DNA from 2 places in the Streptomyces odontotermitis genome. Region 2 is predicted to be linked to the other one. Evidence: riboswitches for the same ligand, from Rfam matches in the RefSeq annotation. Region 2 holds a riboswitch; the other holds the start of a gene.
What was found. Region 2 has a riboswitch for ZMP and ZTP ahead of glyA (serine hydroxymethyltransferase). Riboswitches for the same ligand answer to the same signal wherever they lie in the genome.
Positions count from the first base shown of each region.

Region 1: another riboswitch for ZMP and ZTP. It lies ahead of ACQB60_RS20960 (bifunctional 5,10-methylenetetrahydrofolate dehydrogenase/5,10-methenyltetrahydrofolate cyclohydrolase); the one in region 2 lies ahead of glyA (serine hydroxymethyltransferase).

Region 1 is NZ_JBNJLS010000007.1:2,350-9,528, reverse strand. It holds gene ACQB60_RS20965 (penicillin acylase family protein) at 1-1,400, shown strand, start outside; gene ACQB60_RS20960 (bifunctional 5,10-methylenetetrahydrofolate dehydrogenase/5,10-methenyltetrahydrofolate cyclohydrolase) at 1,468-2,370, opposite strand; ZMP/ZTP riboswitch at 2,393-2,478, opposite strand; gene ACQB60_RS20955 (hypothetical protein) at 2,656-2,922, shown strand; gene ACQB60_RS20950 (acyl-CoA synthetase) at 2,954-4,519, opposite strand; gene ACQB60_RS20945 (NAD(P)H-dependent flavin oxidoreductase) at 4,516-5,628, opposite strand; gene ACQB60_RS20940 (FAD-dependent oxidoreductase) at 5,777-7,012, shown strand; gene ACQB60_RS20935 (TetR/AcrR family transcriptional regulator) at 7,036-7,179, opposite strand, start outside.
Region 2 is NZ_JBNJLS010000019.1:119,646-126,824, forward strand. It holds gene ACQB60_RS35845 (glutathionylspermidine synthase family protein) at 1-786, shown strand, start outside; gene ACQB60_RS35850 (SAM-dependent methyltransferase) at 852-1,637, shown strand; gene rocD (ornithine--oxo-acid transaminase) at 1,650-2,852, opposite strand; ZMP/ZTP riboswitch at 2,974-3,066, shown strand; gene glyA (serine hydroxymethyltransferase) at 3,119-4,390, shown strand; gene trpS (tryptophan--tRNA ligase) at 4,552-5,562, shown strand; gene ACQB60_RS35870 (2'-5' RNA ligase family protein) at 5,646-6,233, shown strand; gene dprE2 (decaprenylphospho-beta-D-erythro-pentofuranosid-2-ulose 2-reductase) at 6,254-7,009, opposite strand; gene dprE1 (decaprenylphosphoryl-beta-D-ribose oxidase) at 7,051-7,179, opposite strand, start outside.

The DNA.
Region 1 (7,179 bases), on a different contig from region 2:
CCCGCCGGACGGTCACGGTGCCCGACAAGAGCGGCACGCCCGTCACCCGCACCCAGTACTGGACCCGGTACGGGCCCGTCGTCGCGGGCCTCGGCGCCGATCTCCCGCTGACCTGGACGAAGACCACGGCGTACGCCCTCAACGACCCCAACGCGGTGAATCTGCGCGGCAACGACACCGACCTCGGCTTCGGCAAGGCCCGCTCCACCGCCGACATCCAGCGCTCCCTGCGCGACACCCAGGGCCTGCCCTGGGTGAACACCGTCGCCGCCGACCGCGCGGGCCACTCGCTGCTCAGCCAGTCGCAGGTGCTGCCGCGCATCACCGACGACCTGGCGGCGCGCTGCTCCACGCCGCTCGGCAAGGTCACGTATCCGCAGGCGGGCCTGGCGATCCTGGACGGTTCGCGCACCGACTGCGCGCTCGGCCGGGACAAGGACGCCCTGCAGCCCGGCATCTTCGGGCCGTCGCGGATGCCGACCCTCAAGGACGCGCCGTACGTCGAGAACTCCAACAACAGCGCCTGGCTCACCAACGCCGACCACCCGCTCACCGGCTACGAGCGGATCTTCGGGGACATCGGCACACCGCGCTCCCTGCGCACGCGCGGCGCCGTCGAGGACGTCTCGGCGATGGCGAGGAAGGGCAAGCTGACGGTCTCCGACCTGCAGAAGCAGCAGTTCGCGGACCGTGTGCCCGCCGGTGACCTGGCCGCCGACGACGTCGCGCGCGCCTGTGCGGCGCTGCCCGGCGGGACGGCAACGGGCAGCGACGGCAAGCCCGTTGACGTACGCACGGCGTGCGCGGCGCTCGCCTCCTGGGACCACGCGATGACGGCCGGGAGCCGGGGCGCGCTGCTCTTCGACCGCTTCTGGCGCAGGTTCACGGCGACGGTGCCGAAGGCCGAGCAGTGGAAGGTGCCGTTCTCGGCGGCCGACCCGGTGCGCACCCCGAACACGGTCAACACCGACGCGAAGGGCTTCACGGCCGCCCTCGCCGACACGGTCACGGAGCTGACCGGCGCGGGCATCGCCCTGGACGCCCCGCTCGGCGAGAACCAGTTCGTCACGCGCGGCGGGAAGCGGCTGCCCGTCCACGGCGGCACGGAGGGGCTCGGCGTCTGGAACAAGGTCGAGGCCGACTGGAACGCCCAGGGCGGCGGCTACACCGAGGTCCAGCACGGCTCCAGCCACATCCAGGCCGTCGGCTGGGACAAGGGCCGCTGCCCCAAGGCCCGCACGCTCCTGACCTACTCCCAGTCCCCGAACCCCGGCTCCGCCCACTTCAGGGACCAGACGGAGCTGTTCTCGCAGGGGCGCTGGGTGACGTCGCGGTTCTGCGAGAAGGACATCCTGAGCGACCCGGCGCTGAAGGTGCAGCGGGTGCGCGAGCGCCGGTAGCCGACCGCGCCTCGCATACGGGTGTCCGGCCCGCCCCTTCTCGGAGGAGAGGGCGGGCCGGCTCGCGTCAGCCGAGGCCGAGTTGGCGCTGCGCGGCCTCCACCGTCTGGGCGAGGAGCACGGCGATGGTCATGGGCCCGACGCCGCCCGGCACGGGCGTGATGAGGCTCGCCCGCTCCCGGGCGGTGTCGAAGTCGACGTCCCCGACGTTCCCCGGGTTGTAGCCGGCGTCGATCACGACGGCGCCCGGCTTGATGTCCGCACCGGCGATGAAGCGCGGCCGGCCGACGGCGGCGAGCAGGACGTCGGCCTCGCGCACGATCGCGGAGAGGTCGGTGGTGCGGGAGTGGCAGTACGTGACGGTGGCGTCCCGGCCGAGCAGGAGCAGGCCCGCGGGCTTGCCGAGGATGGCGCTGCGCCCGACGACGACGGCGTGCTTGCCGGTCAGGTCGACGTCGTACGCGTCGAGGAGCCGCATGATCCCGCCGGGCGTGCAGGAGACGAAGCCGGGCAGCCCGAAGCCCATCGCCGCGAAGGAGTGCATGGTGACGCCGTCGACGTCCTTGGCCGGGTCGATGGCCTCGAAGGCGGCCCGCTCGTCGATGTGGGGTCCGACGGGGTGCTGCAGCAGGATGCCGTGCACGTCCGGGTCCGCCGACAGGGCGCCGATCGTGTCGACCAGCTCGGCGGTGCCGACGGAGGCGGGCAGGGCGACGTGCCGCGAGGTGATGCCCGCCTTCTCGCAGCGGGCGCGCTTCATCCGGACGTACGTCACCGAGGCCGGGTCCTCGCCGACGAGGACGGTCGCCAGACAGGGGGCCGTACCGGTGCGCCGCCTGATGTCGGCGGCGGCCTCCGCGCTCGACGCGACGATGCTCCGGGCGAGTCCGGTGCCGTCCATGAGCCGGGCCGAGCGCTGATCCGAGTGCTGATGCGAAGGCTGAGCCGACGACTGCTGTATGCGGGCCATGTGCCACTCCTGAGCCTCAGAGGTGAGTCGCCCAGGCGCACGGCATCGGCAGGAAGCCGGGCCGCTCCCCGGTGGTGCTCCACCTCAGCGCCAGTCACGGCCCGCGGCCATCGTAGTCGGCCCGCGCGGACGGCCACCCGAGGGGACCTTCGCCTCATGCGGCAGGCCCCGCGCCACGCGAGAATGACGGATCCGACCAGCGACATCCGACCAGCGAAATCCGACCAGCGACTCCCGCCCGGCGGCCTCGACCGGCGGTCCGGCCACGAACGGAGGGGCAGACCGGTGACCACCCCGGCCAACGGCTACACCCACTACGCCAAGCCCGCGCAGTTCCTCCTCAAGGACGAAGAGGTCCACCTGGGCGGCCACTGGTACCGGGTGAGGCGTATCACGGTGCTGCGCGACCGCGTCAAGGTCACGTTCGACGGCGGGCACGTCCGCGAGTACGCCCCGCACGAGTCGTTCCCCGTGCGCCGCCCCGCTCAGTGGATCGCGCCTCGGCACACGGGGGTCGCGTGGGGGATGCCGGGCGGGGCGGGCCGGCGGTAGGCGGCGCCCGCTGCGGCGCCCCCGCGCTCGATCACACCGCGCGCTCCCGTCCCTCCCAGTACGGGTCCCGCAGCCGCCTCTTGTACAGCTTGCCGTTCGGGTCGCGCGGCATCGTCTCGATGAAGTCGACGCTCTTGGGGCGCTTGTAGCCCGCGAGTTGGGTCTCGCAGTGGGCGAGGATCTCCGCCGCGAGGGCCTCCCCGGCCTCGTAGCCCTCGGCGACCTCGACGACGGCCTTGACCTGCTCGCCCCAGTCGTCGTGCGGGATGCCGAACGCGGCGGCGTCGGCGACGGCGGGGTGGGTCAGGAGTCCGGCCTCGATCTCGGCGGGGTAGATGTTGACGCCGCCCGAGATGATCATGTCGATCTTGCGGTCGCGCAGGAAGAGGTAGCCGTCCTCGTCGAGCACACCGAGGTCGCCGACCGTGAAGAAGTCGCCGATGCGGTTCTTCTTCGTCTTGGCCTCGTCCTTGTGGTACGAGAAGCCGCCGGTCTTCATCTTCATGTAGACCGTGCCGAGTTCACCGGCGGGCAGCTGGTTGCCGTCGTCGTCGTAGACCGCCAACTCGCTGATGGGCCACGCCTTTCCGACCGTGCCCGGCTTCTTCAGCCAGTCCTCGGCCGTCGCGAACGCGCCGCCGCCCTCGCTGGCCGCGTAGTACTCCTCCACGCAGGTGCCCCACCAGTCGATCATGCCGCGCTTGACGTGGTCGGGGCAGGGCGCGGCGCCGTGGATGGCGTGCCGCATCGAGGACACGTCGTAGCGGTCCTTGGTCTCCTGCGGGAGCGCGAGGAGGCGGTGGAACTGGGTCGGCACCATGTGCGTGTGCGTGCACCGGTACGTGTCGATGACGCGCAGCATCTCCTCGGGCGTCCACTTGTCCATGAGGACGACGGGGTGCCCGATGTTCAGGGCGGCGCCCGCGAACTGGAGCACGGCCGTGTGGTAGAGCGGCGAGCAGACGAGGTGGACGTTCCCGTCGAACGGCTTGATGCCGAAGATGCCGAGGAAGCCGCCGAGGTACGCCTCCTCGGGGAGCTTGCCCTGCAGCGGCCTGCGGATGCCGCGCGGGCGCCCCGTCGTACCGGAGGTGTAGTTCATGACCCAGCCGAGGGTCCGGTCCGCGGGCGGCAACTCGCTCTGCCCGTCGAGGAGTTCGGCGTAGGGCCGGAAGGTGTCGACGGAGCCGACGGCGTAGCGGTGCGTCTCGGGAAGACCGGCCTCGTCGGCGGCGGCCCGCGCCTGCTCGGCGAAGCGCTCGTGCGCGATGAGCACCTTGGCGCCGGAGTCGGAGACGATCCAGGCGATCTCCGGGCCGACCAGGTGGTGGTTGACGGGGACGAGGTAGAACCCGGCCTGGGAGGCGGCGAGGTACGCGGCGAAGAACTCGACGCTGTTCGGCAGGACGACGGCGAACACGTCACCCTTCTCGAGTCCCGCCGCCCGCAGCCCGTGCACCAGCCGGTTCACGGCGGCGTGCAGCCGTCCCGCGCTCCACTCCTCCCCGTCGGGTGCGGTCAGGACGGTGCGGTCGGGGTCGGCCGTGGCCTGGGCCCAGAAGCCGTTGGGCGGGGTCGAAGTGCTCACCGTGCTCATGCCTTGTCGCTCCTTCCGGCGATGCGGTTGACGCGGTCGATGGCGCGCTCGAAGCCGCGCGTCAGGTCGTCGAAGACCTCCTGCACGCTGCGTTCGCTGTTCATCCGGCCGACGATCTGTCCGACGGGGGTGCCGAGCAGGGCGTCCACCTCGTACTTCTGGATCCGGGACACGGCCTCGGCGACGAGCAGGCCCTGCAGCGGCATCGGCAGCGTGCCGGGTCCGGCCGGGTCGTCCCAGGCGTCGGTCCATTCGGTACGGAGCTGCCGCGCGGGCTTGCCCGTCAGGGCGCGCGAGCGGACGGTGTCCCCGGAGCCCGCGGCGATCAACTTCCTTGTCAGGGCGGGCGAGTGGAGGTCGGCCTCCAGCGTGGTCAGCCAGAGCGAGCCGAGCCAGACGCCCTGTGCGCCGAGGGCGAGGGCGGCGGCGATCTGCTGTCCGCTGCCGATGCCCCCGGCGGCGAGGACCGGCAACGGGTCGACGGCCTCGACGACTTCGGGAGTGAGCACCATGGAGGCGATCTCGCCGGTGTGCCCGCCCGCCTCGTAGCCCTGCGCCACGACGATGTCGATGCCCGCCTCGGCGTGCTTCTGCGCGTGCCGGGCGCTGCCCGCGAGCGCCGCGACGAGGACGCCGTGGCCGTGGGCGCGTCCGATGACGTCGGCGGGCGGTGAACCCAGCGCGTTGGCGAGGAGTTTGATGGGGTAGTCGAAGGCGACGTCGAGCTGGTTGCGGGCGACCTGCTCCATCCAGCCGGTGATGCGCCAGCCGGACGCCTCGCCCTCGGGAAGCGCGGGCACGCCGTGCTTGGCGAGGGTGTCCTGGACGAACTGCCGGTGCCCCTCGGGGATCATCGCCTCGACGTCGGCCTCGGAGACGCCCTCGACCTTCTTGGCGGGCATGACGACGTCCAGGCCGTAGGGCCTGCCGTCCGCGTGCTCCTGCATCCAGTCGAGGTCGCGGGCCAGGTCGTCGGGTGCCGTGTACCGCACCGCGCCGAGCACACCGAAGCCGCCGGCCCTGCTGATGGCGGCCGCCACGGCGGGGAACGGCGTGAAGCCGAAGATGGCGTGCTCGACTCCCAGTTTCTTGCTCAGCTCCGTCTGCATGGGCGCAGGATGCCGCAGCCGTCCGGACGACGGAAGAGATTTTCTGATGCGGTGTCAGATTCTTTGGGCGAGGAAGGATCTGACCGAGCGGTCAGCTTTCTGACCGATCGGTTAGCCTGGGGCGCACGCTCCCAGGGAGGGAAGAGAAATGGAACGTACGACGTGCTGTGTCGTCGGCGGCGGCCCCGCGGGGATGATGCTCGGGCTGCTCCTCGCCCGGGCCGGGCTCGACGTCACCGTCCTGGAGAAGCACGGGGACTTTCTGCGCGACTTCCGCGGGGACACCGTGCACCCCTCGACGCTGCGCCTGCTCGACGAACTCGGCCTGGGCGAACGCTTCGCGCGGCTGCCCGCCCGCAGGCTGCACGAGATGCGCATGCACATCGACGACGCCACGGTCGTCGCGGGCGATCTGCGCCGCATCCCCGGCCGGCACAAGTACCTCGCGATGGTCCCGCAGTGGGACTTCCTCGACCTGCTCGCGGGTGCGGCCGCCGAGGAGCCGTCCTTCACGCTGCGGATGCGCACGGCCGTGACGGGGCTGCGCAGGGATGCCACCGGGCGCGTGACGGGGGTCCACTACACCGATCACGGCGACGGGAACGGCACGCCCGGGGAGCTCGCCGCGGACCTGACGGTGGCCTGCGACGGGCGGGACTCACTGGTGCGCCGGGAGGCGGGCCTGACCCCCACCTGCTTCGAAGTCCCCATGGACGTATGGCAGGTTCGGGTGCCCGCGCCGCGCGACGCGGTCAAGGAGGGCCGGGTCTTCCTCAGCATCCGGGACGGGCAGGTCGCCGCCACCATGGACCGCGGCGACTACTACCAGACCTCCTACCTCATCAAGAAGGGCACCGACGCCGAGCTGCGCGCGCACGGCATCGACCGGTTCCGCGAGCGGCTCGGCGCGCTGCTCGGCTGGGACCGGGAGGCCATGGCGGAGATCCGCTCCTGGGACGACGTGAAGCTGCTGGAGGTCACCATGGGGCGGCTCGCCCGCTGGCACCGGCCGGGGCTCCTGTGCATCGGGGACGCCGCCCACATCATGTCGCCGGTCGGCGGGGTCGGCGTCAACCTCGCCGTCCAGGACGCCGTCGCCGCCGCGCGCATCCTCGCCGGGCCGCTGCGCGGCGGCACCGTGCGCGGGCGCGACCTGGAGCGGGTGCAGAGGCGGCGCACGCTGCCCACCGTCATGACGCAGAAGTCCCAACTCGGCGAGCACGCCCTGCTGTTGAAGCCCGCCCTGGAGGGGACGCTGCGCGGTGACCGGCTGCCGTTGCCGCTGCGGCTGCTGCGTGCGGTGCCCGCGCTGCGGACCGTCGCGGGGTACCTGGGCGGGGTGGGCGTACGGCCGGAACACGCGCCGTCGTTCGCGCGCCGCTGACGGGAGCTGGGACGGCTCCGGACTCAGCGGCTCCGCTCGATCGCGTGGAGCGTGAACGTGACCAGTTCGTCGGCCGCCGCGTCCAGGTCGAGTTCGGGGTGGGCGAGCCAGTGCGCGATCACGCCGTCGATGGCGCCGCCGATCGCCAGGGCCACCGTCTGCGGCTC
Region 2 (7,179 bases):
GCGGCCAGCCCCCAGTGGTTCTGGATGGAGGAGCGCTTCCCGGGCGCCGACCAGTGGAACTCCCTCCACGAGCGCCTGGTCGAAGCCTGGCGGAAGCAGGCCGAGCTGCTCCCGCCGGGCAGCCCCCTCTACTTCGCGCACTCCGCGGGCGACGAGCTCGGCGAGGACCTGATGACGGTCGCGTATCTGCGGGAGACGGCCGACCAGGCGGGCCTGGCCACGGAGTCCATCTCGATGGAGGACATCGGCTGGGACGGTCTCTCCGGCCGCTTCGTCGACAAGAAGCTCCGCTTTGTGCGCAGTTGCTTCAAGCTCTACCCCTGGGAGTGGCTGGCCACGGACCGCTTCGGCCCGCACGTCCTGGACACCCTGGACAACGGCGGCGGCACGGGCAGCACGCTGTGGATCGAACCCGCCTGGAAGATGCTGCTGTCCAACAAGGCGCTGCTCGCGGTCCTCTGGGAGCTGTATCCGGGCCACCCGAACCTGCTCCCCGCCTACCTGGACGGCCCGCGCGACCTCGCCGCCACGACGGGCTGGGTCGCCAAGCCCCTCCTGGGCCGGGAGGGCGCGGGGGTGACGGTCCACGACCCGGGTGCCCCCGCCGCCGTACGCGAAGAGCCCTGCTGCTACCAGGAGTTGGCGCCGCTGCCGGACTTCGACGGCAACCGCACGGTGCTGGGCGCGTGGGTCGTCGAGGGGGAGGCGGCGGGCCTCGGCATCCGGGAGTCCGCGGGCCTGATCACGGACGAGTACGCCCGTTTCCTGCCCCACGTGATCCTCTGACCGCCGGAGAATTCTTTGAACTCCCCGGCGGAGACGTCCCGTTGTGCGCCGCATACCCTGCACCCATGGACGACAGGATCAATACAAGCCAGCCGCACACGGCGCGCATCTGGAACTACTGGCTCGGCGGCAAGGACAACTACGAGGTGGACCAGGCGGCGGGCGACCAGATCCGCGAGCTCCACCCCGGCATCGGGGAGTACGCCCGCGCCGACCGGGTCTTCCTCGGCCGCGCGGTGCAGCACCTGGTGGCGAAGGAGGGCATACGGCAGTTCCTGGACATCGGTACGGGCCTGCCCACCGCCGACAACACCCACGAGGTGGCCCAGCGCCTCGCCCCGGAGTCCCGCGTCGTCTACGTGGACAACGACCCGCTGGTCCTCGTCCACGCCCGCGCGCTGCTCACCAGCACCCCCGAGGGCCGCACCGACTACCTCGACCAGGACCTGCGCGACGTCGACGTGATCCTCGAACAGGCCGCGAAGACCCTGGACTTCAGCAAGCCCGTCGCCCTGATCCTGCTCGGCGTCGTCATCTTCCTCGACGACGACTCCGAGGCGTACGGCGTCGTGCGGCGCGTCATGGACGCCCTGCCGTCCGGCAGCCACCTCGTCCTCAGCCACACCATCACCCGGCCGGACATGCCCGACGTGGACGCCGCCGTCGCGTTCTGGAACGAGCACGGCACCCCGAAGCTCACCCAGCGCACCCCCGAGCAGATCACCCGGTTCTTCGACGGCCTTGACCTCCTCGAACCGGGCGTCGTGTCGTGCAACAAGTGGCGTGCGGACGCCGCCGAGGGTCCGCTGGAGGACGTGGCGATGTTCGGCGGCGTCGCACGCAAAGCCTGAACCGGCAGCCGGTCAGCTGAGGACGGCCCGCAGCTGGTCGAGCCCCCAGTCCAGGTCCTCCTTGCTGATCACCAGGGGCGGCGCGAGCCGGATCGTGGACCCGTGGGTGTCCTTCACCAGGACGCCCCGGTCCATCAGCTTCTGCGAGATGTCCCGCCCCGTCCCGTACGCGGGGCTGATGTCGACCCCGGCCCACAGCCCGCGCCCGCGCACCGCCGTGACCTTCCCGGTGCCGGTGAGCAGCCCCAGCTCGGCGTGCAGGTGCTCGCCCAACTCGGTGGCGCGGGCCTGGAATTCGCCGGTGGAGAGCATGTCGACGACCTCCAGGCCGACCGCGCAGGCGAGCGGGTTGCCGCCGAAGGTCGAGCCGTGCTCGCCGGGGTGGAAGACGCCGAGCACGTCGGCGTCGGCCACCACCGCGGAGACCGGCACGACGCCGCCGCCGAGCGCCTTGCCGAGCAGGTACACGTCGGGCACCACGCCCTCGTGCTCACAGGCGAAGGTGCGCCCGGTGCGGCCGAGGCCGGACTGGATCTCGTCCGCCATGAAGAGCACGTTCCGCTCCCGCGTCAACTCCCGTACGGCCGCGAGGTATCCGGGCGGCGGCACCAGGACGCCCGCCTCGCCCTGGATGGGTTCGAGCAGCACGGCCACCGTGTTCTCGTCGACGGCCGCCCGCAGCGCCTCCGTGTCGCCGTACGGGACGATCTCGAAGCCCGGCGTGTAGGGGCCGAAGTCGGCGCGCGCCTCGGGGTCGGTGGAGAAGCTGACGATGGTCGTGGTGCGGCCGTGGAAGTTGTCGGCCGCCACGACGATCTTCGCCCGCCCGTCCGGCACGCCCTTGACCCGGTAGCCCCACTTCCGCGCCGTCTTCACGGCCGTCTCGACCGCCTCGGCGCCGGTGTTCATGGGCAGCACCATCTCCTTGCCGCACAGCTCGGCCAGGCGCGTGCAGAACGCCGCGAACCGGTCGTGGTGGAAGGCCCGCGAGGTCAGCGTGACCTGGTCGAGCTGGGCCTTCGCGGCCTCGACGAGGCGGCGGTTGCCGTGTCCGAAGTTGAGCGCCGAGTACCCGGCGAGCATGTCGAGGAAGCGGCGCCCCTCGACGTCGGTCATCCATGCGCCGTCGGCCGAGGCGATCACGACGGGCAGCGGGTGGTAGTTGTGGGCGCTGTGGGCTTCGGCCTGGGCGATGAGGGCTTCCGTAGCGGACACGGGGTCTCCGTTCTTCGGCACACACGGCGGATGGGAGGCGGGGCTCGTGGCCCAATTCCTATCGTCGCTCGCATCGCGGACAGGGAAACCTGCCGTACCGGCGCGCCCGTTACTGTGTTCTCACCGGCAGGGCGACTGGCGTACGGGGAACCGACCCCGAGGGAGCCCCGCCATGGGTAAGACCTTCGAGGTGCCGCCCGCCTGGGCACCCCGGGAGCACGTCACGTACGGACACGACCTGACCGCATGCCCCGGAGGCCACCACCATGACTCTCCCCTTGTCGCACCCCGCCCTCGCCGCCGAGGACCCCGAGCTCGCCGGCCTCGTCGGCGCCGAGGAGCAGCTCCAGGCGGAGACGCTGCGCCTGATCCCCAGCGAGAACTACGTCTCCACGGCCGTCCTCGAGGCCACCGGCACGGTCCTGCAGAACAAGTACAGCGAGGGCTACCCGGGCCGCCGCTACTACGAGGGCCAGCAGGTCATCGACCAGGTGGAGCGGCTCGCCCAGGACCGCGCCAAGGCCGTCTTCGGCGTCGACCACGCCAACGTCCAGCCCTACTCCGGCTCCCCGGCCAACCTCGCCGTCTACCTGGCCTTCGCCGAGCCCGGCGACACCGTGATGGGCATGGCCCTGCCGATGGGCGGCCACCTCACGCACGGCTGGGGCGTCTCGGCGACCGGCAAGTGGTTCCAGGGAGTGCAGTACGGGGTGCGGCAGGACACCGGGCTCGTCGACCTCGACGAGGTGCGCGACCTGGCCCTCAAGGAGCGCCCGAAGCTGATCTTCTGCGGTGGCACCGCGCTGCCCCGCACCATCGACTTCGCGGGCTTCGCGGAGATCGCCCGCGAGGCCGGGGCCGTCCTCGTCGCGGACATCGCCCACATCGCGGGCCTGGTCGCGGGCGGCGCCCACCCCTCGCCCGCCGAGCACGCCGATGTGATCTCCACGACCACCCACAAGACCCTGCGCGGCCCGCGCGGCGCCCTGCTGATGTCCCGCGAGGAGCACGCCAAGGCCATCGACAAGGCCGTCTTCCCCGGGCTCCAGGGCGGCCCGCACAACCACACCACCGCAGCGATCGCCGTCGCCCTGCACGAGGCGGCGAGGCCGGACTTCCGCACCTACGCGCACGCCGTGGTCGCCAACGCCAAGGCCCTCGCCGACGCCCTCCTCGCGCGCGGCTTCGACCTTGTCTCCGGCGGCACCGACAACCACCTGATCCTGATGGACCTCACCCCCAAGGACGTCCCCGGCAAGGTGGCCGCGAAGGCGCTCGACCGGGCCGGGATCGTCGTGAACTACAACACCGTCCCGTACGACCCGAGGAAGCCCTTCGACCCCTCCGGCGTCCGCATCGGCACCCCGTCCCTCACCTCGCGGGGCCTCACCGCCGACCACATGCCGACCGTCGCCGAGTGGATCGACCGGGGCGTCACCGCAGCTCGTGCGGGTGACGAAGAGACCCTCACCAAGATCAGGGCCGAAGTGGCGGACCTGATGCGGTCGTTCCCGGCGCCGGGCCTGCCCACGGACTGAGCCGACGGCCGGGCGGGGAACAGGCGCCGAACCGGTACGGGCCGTCCCGCACCTGTTCCGCACCTGTTCCCCACCTGTCGCAGTCACCTGAGAGAATGCTGAGCATGGCCACAGACCGCCCGCCCGTCTCCCACCACCACCCTCAGGGGAATGGCTCCGCCATGCAGCGTCTCCCGCGAGTACTCTCCGGAATCCAGCCCACCGCAGGCTCGTTCCACCTCGGCAACTACCTCGGCGCGGTGCGCCAGTGGGTGGCGCTGCAGGAGTCCCACGACGCCTTCTACATGGTGGTGGACCTGCACGCGATCACGGTCCCGCAGGACCCGAAGGAGCTGCGCGCCAACACCCGGCTCGCGGCGGCCCAGCTCCTGGCCGCCGGGCTCGACCCGCAGCGCTGCACCCTCTTCGTGCAGAGCCACGTCCCCGAGCACGCCCAGCTCGCCTGGGTCATGAACTGCCTGACGGGCTTCGGCGAGGCGTCCCGCATGACGCAGTTCAAGGACAAGGCCAGCCGGCACGGCGCGGACCGCGCCTCCGTCGGCCTGTTCACGTACCCGGTCCTGCAGGTCGCCGACATCCTCCTGTACCAGGCCGACCAGGTCCCGGTCGGCGAGGACCAGCGCCAGCACGTGGAGCTGACCCGCGACCTCGCCGAGCGGTTCAACGGTCGCTACGGGGACACGTTCACGGTCCCGCAGCCGTACATCCTCAAGGAGACGGCGAAGATCTTCGACCTCCAGGACCCGTCGATCAAGATGAGCAAGTCGGCGTCGACGCCGAAGGGCGTGGTCAGCCTCCTCGACGAGCCGAAGGCGACCGCGAAGAAGGTCAAGAGCGCCGTCACGGACACCGGCAGCGAGATCGTCTACGACGCCGAGAACAAGCCGGGCGTCAGCAACCTCCTCTCCATCTACTCCACGCTCACGGGCACCGGTATCGCGGAACTGGAGCAGAAGTACACCGGCAAGGGCTACGGTGCGCTGAAGACGGACCTCGCCGAGGTCATGGTCGACTTCGTGACCCCGTTCCGGGACCGCACCCAGCAGTACCTGGACGACCCGGAGACGCTCGACCAGATCCTGGCCAAGGGCGCAGAGAAGGCGCGCGCCGTCGCCGCGGAGACCCTCGCCGAGACCTACGACAAGGTGGGCTTCGTGCCCGCCAAGCACTGAGCGCCCCTGCCGCCGCTGCCAAGAGACAGCACGGCGCGCGGCATCATCACGGCACAAGCCATCACGAGGAACGGGAGTACGACGTGGGGACCGTAACGATCGGCGTCTCGATCGCGGTCCCGGAGCCTCACGGCAGCCTGCTCCAGGAGCTGCGCGCGGGCTTCGGCGACCCCGCGGCACACGGCATCCCCACCCACGTCACGCTGGTCCCGCCGACCGAGGTGGATGCCGGGGCGCTGCCCGCGGTGGAGGCGCACCTGGTCTCCGTCGCCGCGGGCGCGCGCCCCTTCCCGATGCGCCTGTCCGGCACGGGCACGTTCCGCCCGCTCTCTCCCGTCGTGTACGTGCGGGTGGTGACGGGCGGCTCGGCCTGCGCCTGGCTCCAGGAGCGGGTCCGGGACGCGTCCGGCCCGATCGTCCGTGAACTGCAGTTCCCGTACCACCCGCACGTCACCGTCGCGCACGGCATCTCCGAGGAGGCGATGGACCGGGCGTACGAGGAGCTGGCGGACTACGAGGCGGAGTGGCCGTGCACCGGCTTCGCCCTGTACGAGCAGGGCGCCGACGGCGTCTGGCGCAAGCTGCGCGAGTTCGCCTTCGGCGGCGGGGGCCCGATCGTCCCGCCCCAGGCCCAGGCACCGGCGGCCCGGGGCACCCTGCCCGCGCGCTGAGCGGGCGGGCCCGCCACCGCCTATACGGGCAGCTTGCGGAACACCGGCCTCGGCACATGCCGCAGCGCCGACATGACGACCCGCAGCGCCCCCGGCACCCACACGGTCTCCGACCGCCGCCGGAGCCCGTTCTCGATGGCCTCCGCGACGGCGTCCGGCGTCGTCGCCATCGGGGCCTCCTCCATCCCGGCGGTCATCTTCGACCGTACGAAGCCGGGCCGCACGACCATCACATGCACCCCGGTCCCGTGCAGGGCGTCACCGAGCCCCTGCGCGAAGGCGTCGAGGCCCGCCTTGCTGGAGCCGTAGATGAAGTTGGAGCGGCGGGCGCGCTCGCCCGCGACGGAGGAGAGCACGACGAGGGAGCCGTGCCCCTGCGACTGCAGCGCCCGCGCGCACACGAGGCCCGCCGAGACGGCGCCCGTGTAGTTGGTCTGGGCGACCCGCACGGCGGAGAGGGGCTCGTCCTCGTCCCTGGCCTGGTCGCCGAGGATCCCGAAGGCGAGCAGCACCATGTCGATGTCGCCCTCCGCGAAGACCTTGCCGAGGGCGGCCTCGTGGGACTCGGCGTCGAGCGCGTCGAAGGGGACGGTGCGGACGTCGGCGCCCATGTCGCGCAGGGCGGCGGCGGACTTGTCCAGGGCGGGGGAGGGGCGTCCGGCGAGCCAGACGGTGCGGGTGCGGCGGGCGACGAGGCGGCGGGCGGTGGCGAGGCCGATCTCGGAGGTGCCGCCGAGGAGGAGCAGGGACTGGGGGGTGCCGAAGGCGTCTTTCATGTGCGGGCTCCTGGTGGCCGGGGCTGCGGAAGGGAGAGGGGTCAGAGGCTCAGCCGACGCGAAAGGTCAGACCGGAACACCCCCCGCGGGTCCAACTCCGAGCGCAGCGCGCGGAAATCACCCAGGCGCGGATACATCGCCGCCAGCATCTCCGGCCGCACCCGCGAGTC